Regions from separate parts of the Janthinobacterium sp. GMG1 genome, predicted to be linked through region 1. Evidence: predicted binding sites of a transcription regulator. Region 1 holds the regulator's gene; each other region holds the start of a gene.
The links. The regulator NrdR, encoded in region 1, represses ribonucleotide reductase genes. The targets are predictions, from matches to a motif close to CACNANATNTNGTG.
Positions count from the first base shown of each region.

Region 2: the regulator NrdR is predicted to act here: its motif matches at 1,858-1,871, upstream of SJI03_RS22190 (ribonucleoside triphosphate reductase).
Region 3: the regulator NrdR is predicted to act here: its motif matches at 2,076-2,089, upstream of SJI03_RS02360 (ribonucleoside-diphosphate reductase subunit alpha).

Region 1 covers NZ_JAXQNT010000014.1:83,220-86,492, forward strand. Annotated here, with positions in the region: gene glyA (serine hydroxymethyltransferase) at 1-793, shown strand, start outside; gene nrdR (transcriptional regulator NrdR) at 937-1,398, shown strand; gene pilV (type IV pilus modification protein PilV) at 1,618-2,208, shown strand; gene SJI03_RS26170 (PilW family protein) at 2,205-3,182, shown strand; gene SJI03_RS26175 (pilus assembly PilX family protein) at 3,195-3,273, shown strand, end outside.
Region 2 covers NZ_JAXQNT010000009.1:136,445-139,717, reverse strand. Annotated here, with positions in the region: gene nrdD (anaerobic ribonucleoside-triphosphate reductase) at 1-66, opposite strand, end outside; gene SJI03_RS22190 (ribonucleoside triphosphate reductase) at 63-1,811, opposite strand; gene SJI03_RS22185 (hypothetical protein) at 1,930-2,346, opposite strand; gene ubiU (ubiquinone anaerobic biosynthesis protein UbiU) at 2,509-3,273, shown strand, end outside.
Region 3 covers NZ_JAXQNT010000001.1:510,054-513,326, reverse strand. Annotated here, with positions in the region: gene SJI03_RS02360 (ribonucleoside-diphosphate reductase subunit alpha) at 1-1,811, opposite strand, end outside; gene ampD (1,6-anhydro-N-acetylmuramyl-L-alanine amidase AmpD) at 2,203-2,814, opposite strand; gene SJI03_RS02350 (sigma-54 dependent transcriptional regulator) at 2,792-3,273, opposite strand, start outside.

The sequences.
Region 1 (3,273 bases):
CATCGACTACGAGGCGATGGAACGCCTGGCCCGCGAACGCAAGCCAAAACTGATCATCGCCGGCGCCTCCGCGTTCTCGAAAAAGATCGACTTTGAACGCTTCGGCAAGATTGCCAAGGAAGTTGGCGCCTACTTCATGGTCGACATGGCCCACTACGCCGGCCTGATCGCCGCCGGCCTGTACCCGAACCCGGTGCCGTTCGCCGACTTCGTCACCTCGACCACGCACAAATCGTTGCGCGGCCCGCGCGGCGGTATCATCCTGATGAAGGCCGAACACGAAAAAGCCATCAACTCGGCCATCTTCCCTGGCATCCAGGGCGGCCCGCTGATGCACGTGATCGCCGGCAAGGCTGTCGCCTTCAAGGAAGCGCTGAGTCCTGAGTTCGTCGAATACCAGAAGCAAGTGATCAAGAACGCCGACGTGCTGGCGAAAACCCTGATCAAGCGCGGCCTGCGCATTGTTTCCGGCGGCACCGAATCGCACGTCATGCTGGTCGACCTGCGCGCCAAGAACCTGACGGGCAAGGAAGCCGAAGCCATCCTCGGTTCCGCGCACATCACCTGCAACAAGAACGGCATCCCGAACGACCCGCAAAAACCATTCGTCACCTCGGGCATCCGCCTGGGCAGCCCGGCGATGACGACGCGCGGTTTCAAGGAAGCGCAAGCGGAAGAAGTGGGCAACCTGATCGCCGACGTGCTGGACAATCCGCATGACGCCGCCACCATCGAGCGCGTCAAAGCGGCCGTGAAAGTCCTGGCCGACGCGCACCCTGTGTACGCAGCATAATTATTTGTCCAGAATGTGTCATACGGAGTAAGATTCTGTATGACACATTCCTTCGTGCCCAAGGGCGCCCGGAGTGATTCGGGCGCCCTTTGTACAAGGGCGGCGATTTCCCGTAATTATTACTATAAAGTTGTAGCCAGCCCATGAAATGTCCATTTTGCCAGCACGGCGACACCCAGGTTCTCGATACGCGCGTATCGGAGGAAGGGGATGCCATTCGGCGCCGCCGCCGCTGCGGCAAATGCGACAAGCGGTTTACCACGTACGAGCGCATTGAACTTATCATGCCGGCCGTCGTCAAAAAGAATGGCAGCCGGACGGAGTTCGCTGCGGATAAGTTGCGCGGCAGTTTAATGCTGGCCTTGCGCAAGCGTCCCGTCGCGGCCGCCTCTGTGGATACGGCCATCGCATCCATCCAGGAAAAACTGCTGACCAGCGGCTTGCGCGAAGTCGATTCCGGCTATATCGGCGAACTCGTCATGCAGGAACTGAAGCGCCTCGACAAGATCGCCTACATCCGCTTCGCCTCGGTGTATAAAAATTTCGAAGACCTGGCCGAATTCCAGGATGCGATTGCCGAAGTGGGGCAGGCGCGCAAGCCCTGACGCACTCTGACGTTCACTTTGCCGACAACGGGGCCGCTCATGTGCCCCGTTTTCACCACGCCAGCGCGCGCCTGGCAAGCGGCCTGATCAATACCAGCGCTGTTCTTCTCACCTTATCACCGTACTGTTTGCGCTAGCGCAGATCCAGCTTTTTGCGCGCGCCTATCTTGTATCTGGGCCGCCTGTTCTTGCGACTCTTTCTGCGAAAGGGAGTAGCGCATGGGCAAGGGCGGTCGCACTATGTTTCCTGCCGGTGGCAGCAGCCTCATCGAGGTGTTGGTGTCGCTGCTGCTGTTGGCGCTGGGCCTGCTCGGTGCCAGCATCCTGCAACTGAACTCCCTGCGCGCGCGCCATGAGTCGGCGCTGTTGTCGGCGGGCGTGCAACTGGCCGCCGGCATGGCCGAGCGCATGCGCGCGAACAGCGTGCTCATGCATGGTCCGGATACGGCCAATCCCTACCTGAACGTGGCCTACGCGGCGGCGGACGACGCCGAAGCGGGCGGCGGTGCGCCGGACTGTTTTGGCGCCACCGCCTGCAGCGCGGCCGAGCTGGCGCAATTCGACATCGCCGAATGGAAGCAAGGGCTGCATGCGGCCTTGCCCAGCGCGCGCCTGCGCATCTGCCGCGACACTTCCGCGTGGGATGCCGCCGCCCAAGGCTTGCACTGGGCGTGCAGCGGCGGCAAGGGTGCGCCCATCGTCATCAAGCTGGGCTGGCGCGCCCGCTTGCCCGATGGCTCGCCCGCCGAGAATGCGTCGGGCGAGTCGCTGCCCAGGCTGGCATTCCAGCTGGGCGGAGGCGGCGCATGAACTGCGTGTTTGCAGCGTGGAGCCGGCGTCGCGGCATGAGCCTGGTCGAATTGCTGGTGGCCCTGTCGCTCGGTGCGCTGCTGATGCTGGCCGCCAGTAGCGTGTTGCTGGCGGCCAGCGGCAGTTATGGCGACCAGTCCGCCAGCGCGCGCCTGGACGACAACGGCCGCTATGCGCTCGACGCCATCGCCCGCGCCGTGCGCCAGACGGCGTACGTGAACTGGGACAGCAGCGCCGCGCCCGTCGCCCATGCCGATGATGACAGCGCCAATGTCGCCGGGCTCGACGCGCGCAGCCTGGGCAAGAACAGCGAAGGCATCAGCGGCGCGCTGCCCGATGTCCTGCATGGCAGCGACGTGCTGGCCCTGCGCTATTACGGCGCCGGCGCAATTGAGGGCGGAGACGGATCCGTCCTCAATTGCGGCGGCTTTGGCGTGGGCGCCGCGCAAACGGAGGCGCAGCGGGGCTGGAGCATTTTCTATGTAGCGCAGGGCGCCGATGGCGATGGCGAGCTGCGCTGCAAATACCGTGGCGCGAACGGCTGGGGCGCGGACGCCATCATCCGAGGCATCGACGGCTTCCAGGTGCTGTATGGCCTCGACACGGATACGCCGCCCGATGGCGTGGCGAACCGCTATGTCAACGCCAGCGCGCTCGACGCTGACGATGCGGCGCTGGTGCTGGCGGGTGCGGATGCGGCCGCGCGCCAGCGCGATTTTCAACGGCGCACGCACTGGAAGCGCGTGGCCAGCGTGCGCGTGGCCTTGCTGTTGCATGGCGAGGCGGGCCAGGCGGACAAGATGGTGGAACTGGGACCGGCGCAGTTCGACCTGTTTGGCCAGGCATATGCCGAGGCGCACGGCGCCGGCGACACGGGCGTGCGCATCGCGCGCGCGTCCTTGCCCGCCGCGACGCGCTCCAGGCTGCGGCAGCTGGTGCAGACGAGCATTATGCTGCGCAATGGACCGGCCTAGGTGGGCGGCGCGATGGCCGGCGCGGGCGTCCGCCGTTGTTCAGGCTGCTGCGTTTCTGGCGGACAAGGGCGTGGCGCCACTCTCGTGTATG
Region 2 (3,273 bases), on a different contig from region 1:
TTCGCAGCGCTGGCGTTCGGTGTCGAGCAGGGTGATGGCGGGAGTGAAGTCGGGACGTGCGTTCATGGCGTTTCCTTGAGTGGGTGAGCGAAATCGGACTGCTTGCGGGCGATCAGTTCCGCGTCGCAGGTGGGACAGAATTCATGTTTGCCGGCCAGGTAGCCGTGGCGCGGGCAGATGGAAAACGTGGGCGTGACGGTAATGTAGGGCAGCGAAAAGCGGCTCAGGGCGCGTTTTACCAGCTCGCGGCACGCGCTCGCATCCGACAGCGCTTCCGTCATGTACAGGTGCAGCACCGTGCCGCCCGTATACTTGCGCTGCAGCGCGTCCTGTAATTCCAGCGCCTCGAACGGGTCGTCCGTGTGGCCGACGGGCAGCTGCGACGAATTCGTGTAGTACGGGTTGTCGCTTGTTCCCGCCTGCAGGATGGCGGGATAGCGCTTGCGGTCTTCGCGGGCGAAGCGGTACGTCGTGCCTTCGGCCGGCGTCGCTTCCAGGTTGTACATATGGCCCGTCTCTTCCTGGAAGGCCACCATGCGGGCGCGCACGTGGTCGAGCAGACGTATCGCCAGCGCATGGCCTTCGGCGGACGTGATGTCGTAAGCGTCGCCGCTGAAATTGCGGATCATCTCGTTGATGCCGTTCACGCCCAGGGTGGAAAAGTGATTGCGCAGGGTGCCCAGGTAGCGTTTCGTGTACGGGAACAGGCCTTGCTGCATCAGTTCCTCGATGGTGCGGCGCTTGATTTCCAGGCTGGTCTTGCCCAGTTCCAGCAGGCGGTCCAGGTCGGCCAGCAACGCTGGCTCGTCGCCGCGCCACAAGTGGCCCAGGCGCGCGCAGTTGATCGTCACCACGCCCAGGGAACCGGTCTGCTCGGCGGAACCGAACAGGCCATTGCCCCTTTTGAGCAGTTCGCGCAAGTCCAGCTGCAAGCGGCAGCACATGGAGCGGATCATGTTCGGCTTGAGTTCCGAATTGATGAAGTTCTGGAAGTAGGGCAGGCCGTAGCGGGCCGTCATCTCGAACAGGCGTTCCGCGTTTTCGCTATGCCAGTCGAAATCCTCGGTGATGTTATAGGTGGGGATGGGGAAGGTAAACACGCGTCCCTTGGCGTCGCCCGCCATCATGATCTCGATGTAGGCGCGGTTGATCATGTCCATCTCCGCCTGCAGCTCGCCATAGCTGAAGTCCATCTCCTGGCCGGCGATGACGGGAATCTGTTCGCGCAGGTCGTCCGGGCAGACCCAGTCGAACGTGAGGTTGGTGAATGGCGTTTGCGTGCCCCAGCGCGATGGCACGTTGAGGTTGAAGATCAGCTCCTGCATGTACTGGCGCACGTCTTCGTAGCGCAGGCTGTCCTTGCGGATGTAGGGCGCCATGTAGGTGTCGAAGGAGCTGAACGCCTGCGCGCCGGCCCACTCGTTTTGCAGGGTGCCGAGGAAATTGACGATCTGGCCGATGGCGCTCGACATGTGTTTCGGCGGGCCCGATTCGATCTTGCCCGGCACGCCATTCAAGCCTTCGTGCAGCAGGGTGCGCAGCGACCAGCCGGCGCAATAGCCGGCCAGCATGTCGAGGTCGTGGATGTGCAGCGCCGCTTCGCGGTGCGCCGCGCCCACTTCCGGCGGATACACCTGGTCCAGCCAGTAGTTGGCGATGACCTTGCCCGACACGTTGAGTATCAGGCCACCCAGCGAGTAGCCCTGGTTGGCATTGGCGTTGACACGCCAGTCGCGCCGGTCCAGGTATTCATTGATGGACGCGGCGACATCGACCTGGCCGCGTGTGGGGGAAACTGCATTTGTCGTCATGAAACCTCCAATAAACACAACATGCGGTGTTTTTATGGAGATTAATCACTAAATATAGTGGCGTCAAAGGGTGCGTGCAGTTGCGTGACGAATCCTTGATGCAGGTGAAAAAACCACCTCAACCGGTTTTGTTCCAGCGCGTTTCGCGCAGGATCAGCCAGCTCGCGCAAAAGAACGCGACGCCGCAGGCGGCGATGCTGGCGACGGAGGCGGGCAGCACGTGCGCCCAGATTTCCAGCGGCGAGTAGGTGCTCCAGCTGGCCACGCGTGCGTCGAACGTCACGTAGTTCGCCAGCAGCCAGTAGACGGCCAGCAGGCCCGTGCAGATGGCGGCCTGACGCAGCAGCGGCAGTTGGCGGCGCGCGAACACGGCCAGCAGGAACAGCAGCAGCACGCCCGGATACGCGCCCAGTACTTCCGGCGACAGGACGGAGATGGTCTCTGCGTCATAGCCATCGGCCGGGCCGGCCCACTGCACTTGCAGCGCGGTGAGGAACAGGGTGAGCAGGAAAATCAGCAGCGGTTTGCGGGTCATGGCGGGCAATCGAAGAGGGAGAAAAGTGGGGCATTTTACAGCCAGGTCAAGCAAGTTGAACGCGCGCCAGCCATGCATGCATTCCTTCACCTGCGTCAAGGACTGGGCGGCATGGGCGGGGCTATAGTCTGCACCCTGAGCCGATACAGGACTGTGAATATCATGATGCTTGATTCAACCACCGCCACCCGCGTGGCCGGACCGCTGGAACTGGTCTGCCCCGCCGGCAGCCTGCCTGCCTTGAAAGCGGCCGTCGACAATGGCGCCGACACCGTCTACCTGGGCTTTCGCGATGCCACCAATGCGCGCAATTTCGCCGGCCTCAATTTCGACGAGAAGGCCATCGCCGAGGGCGTGCGCTACGCCCATCAATATGGACGCAAGGTGCTGCTGGCGCTGAACACCTATCCGCAGCCGCACAACTGGGCCGTGTGGCGCAGCGCCATCGACCGCGCCGCGCAAGCCGGCATCGACGCCATGATCGTGGCCGATCCTGGCCTGATGGCGTATGCGGCCCAGCACCACCCGCAGCTGCGCCTGCACCTGTCCGTGCAGGGCTCGGCCACCAACTACGAAGCCATCAATTTTTACCATGAACACTTCGGCATCGCCCGCGCCGTGCTGCCGCGCGTGCTGTCGATGGCGCAGGTCGAGCAATTGATCGCCAAGACGGAAGTCGAGATCGAGGTTTTCGGCTTCGGCAGCCTGTGCGTGATGGTCGAAGGGCGCTGCGCGCTGTCGTCGTATGCGACGGGCGAGGCGCCGAACACGCACGGCGTGTGCTCGCCGGCGAAATCCGTGCGCTGGCTGGAAACGCCGAAGGGCCTGGAATCGCGCCTGAACGGCGTGTTGATCGACCGCTATGCGCCCGGTGAAAACGCCAGCTATCCCACCCTGTGCAAGGGGCGTTTCGAAGTCAATGACGAA
Region 3 (3,273 bases), on a different contig from region 1:
CCGAGGTTGCAGACGGCGATTTCGTCAGGTCCCGTGTTCAGCGTGATTTCCGTGCACAGGTTCGAGCTGTGAACGACGCCGACGTGCGACTGCGGGCTGCGGATGTTGCAAGGATCCTTGAACGTGATCCATGGGTGGCCCGTTTCAAACAGCATCGACAGCATCTTGCGCCACAGGTCCAGCGCGGCGATCTTCTTGAAGACGCGGATTTCGCCGGCGGCAGCCTTGGCTTCGTAGCCCAGGTAAGCCTGTTCGAAGGCCTTGCCGACCTTGTCGTGCAGGTCTGGCGTGTCCGACGGCGAGAACAGGGTCCAATCGCCTTTTTCCATGACGCGCTTCATGAACATGTCGGGAATCCAGTTCGCCGTGTTCATGTCGTGCGTGCGGCGGCGGTCGTCGCCCGTGTTCTTGCGCAGGTCGAGGAATTCCTCGATATCCATGTGCCAGGTTTCCAGGTAGGCGCAGACGGCGCCCTTGCGCTTGCCGCCCTGGTTGACCGCCACGGCCGTGTCATTGACTACTTTCAGGAACGGCACCACGCCTTGCGACTTGCCGTTGGTACCCTTGATGTGGGCGCCCAGGGCGCGCACTGGCGTCCAGTCGTTACCCAGGCCGCCGGCGAACTTGGCCAGCAGCGCGTTGTCCTTGATGGCGTCGTAGATGCCTTCCAGGTCATCCGAGACGGTGCTCAGGTAGCACGACGACAGCTGCGAACGCAGGGTGCCCGAGTTGAACAGGGTCGGGGTCGAGCTCATGAAGTCGAACGAGGACAGCAGGCTGTAGAACTCGATGGCGCGCGCTTCGCGGTCCGCTTCATTCAGCGCCAGGCCCATGGCCACGCGCATGTAGAACGCCTGCGGCATTTCGATGCGCACGTCCTGGATGTGCAGGAAGTAGCGGTCATACAGGGTTTGCAGGCCGATGTAGCCGAACTGCAAGTCGCGGTCGGCGACGATGGCTTTTGCCAGACGCTCCAGGTCGAAACTGGCGAGTACCGGGTTCAGCAGCTCGGCGGCGATGCCCTTGGCGATGTATTGCGGGAAATACGTCAGGTATTCGGCGGCAGCGGCCGCTTGCGGCACTTCCTTGCCGAACACTTCCTTGCGCACCGTGTGCAGCAGGATGCGGGCCGTGACCTGGCTGTAGGCCGGGTCTTTTTCCATCAGCGCGCGCGCCGCCAGGATGGCCGACTTGTGCAGCTCTTCGACAGGCACGCCGTCGTACAGGTTTTTCACGGTTTCAGCGAGGATGGCGTCGGCATCGACGTGCTTTTCCAGGCCGGCGCAGGCGGCGTTGATCAGGTCGCGCACTTCCTGCATGTCCAGCAGGCGGCGCACGCCGTTATCCAGCACGTTCAATTGTGGTGCGGAAACTTGCGCGGAAGCGCCCTGCGCTTCCTTCTGCAGCCGACGCTCTTCCATGTGCTTGGCGCGGTACAGCACGTAGGCACGCGCCACGTCGTGCTCACCCGAACGCATCAGCGACAGTTCCACCTGGTCTTGCACGTCTTCGATATGGAAGGTGCCGCCGCCCGGATGGCGGCGCACCAGCGCGGCGACCACGCCGTCGGTCAGTTGTTCCACCAGTTCGCGGATGCGTGCCGAGGCTGCGCCCTGGCCGCCGTTAACGGCCAAAAACGCCTTGGTCATGGCGATGGCGATCTTCGAAGGCTCAAATGCCACCACCGCGCCGTTGCGGCGGATGATGCGATAGTCGCCCAATGCCGCGCCCGTGCTCGCTACGCTGTTGGCCGCGCCTGGCGCTGGCGATACTGGCGTTGGATGGATGGAAATATCTTGTGGTGATTGCATTGAAGCTCCCGTTGTCAGCTAAAGTCAGCCTGCAGTTTTGCTGCCGCGTGTGTTGTTGAATAGAACGCCCGATGGTCAGGGTTTCTTCAGGTATTTGTTGCTAAATAGTAAATTTATAATGCATAAAACAGGTCAGTATCCATCTCGCCACACCGCACTGCCCGGCTGGCGCAAAACACGATCAAGGGTGATAAACCGCCAGTTCCAGTGCTTTATCAGCAATCCGGGTAGCTTTGACAATAATTCTGAAAACGTCTGTGATGGCACTACATATAGTCTTTACATCCAACTTCTGCACTAATTGTAGTGCCCATCGGAGGGGGATGCAATAGTTTTCCGGCATCCGCGGGCGTAATTTTTTGTATTTTCATATACGATTTCGGTTGACTTTTCAGGGCATGGATGGGAAGCCCAATCCCCGCGAAGTAAGCGCTAACGCAGGCTGCCCGCACAGAATTTCCAGCCAGCACTCTTGGTAAAAATACCAGTCGAAAAACGGCCCCGGATCCGTCTTCCTTCCCGGCGCAATATGCTCGTGACCGCGCACCTGGGACAGTCCGTAGCGCGCCACCAGTGCCGCCGTCAGCGCCGCCAGCACATGATATTGCCGCCGCTGGAAGGGCACATCGTCCGCGCCTTCCATTTCGATACCGATGGAATAGCCATTGCACTGCGGGCGTCCCTCGAAGGTGGACGCGCCCGCATGCCAGGCACGTTGATCAGTAGAAACATATTGCAACAGCGCACCATCGCGCCGCACAAAAAAGTGCGCCGACACCTGCAAGCCACGCAGGTCGGCGAAAGAAGGATCGGCATTATAATCTACCCGGCCCGTAAACAAGTCCGACACATGCGGTCCGCCAAAGTGGCCACCCGGCAAACTGATGTTATGGATCACCAGCAAATCGACATGCACCCCGTCCGGGCGCGCATCGTGGTACGGCGAGTCATAGCGCAACGCGCCGTCGCACCAGCCGTCTTCATCTATCATCCATGCGCTCATCAAATAGGGCTTCCTGTATCGTCAATTTCTGCATGCGGTAACGCAACTGGCGCACGCTCAGGCCCAGCTGGCGTGCCGCCCGCGCACGGTGGTAGCGCGCCTGCACCAGCGCCAGCATGATCATGTCGCGCTCGGCCTGGCGCAAATACATGTCCAGCGGCAAGGCCGGGGCCACGCCATGCGCCGCCATGCCGGGCAGGCACAGTTGCCGTTCCGGCAAGGCCGGCGTTGCTGGTGCCGCCCGCAAGGGTATGCTGCCCGCCGCGGAGGGCAAGGCCAGCCCGTCGAGCGCAATCACGCCGCCGTCGGCAAAGGCCAGCGCCCGCTCCAGCAGGTTTTCCAGTTCCCGCACATTGCCGGGAAACGCATACGCGCCCAAGGCCGCCAGCACCGGCGGCGCCAGACTCACGGCCCGGCGTGGCGACAGGCGCGCCAGGATCACCTCACATAATACCTGCA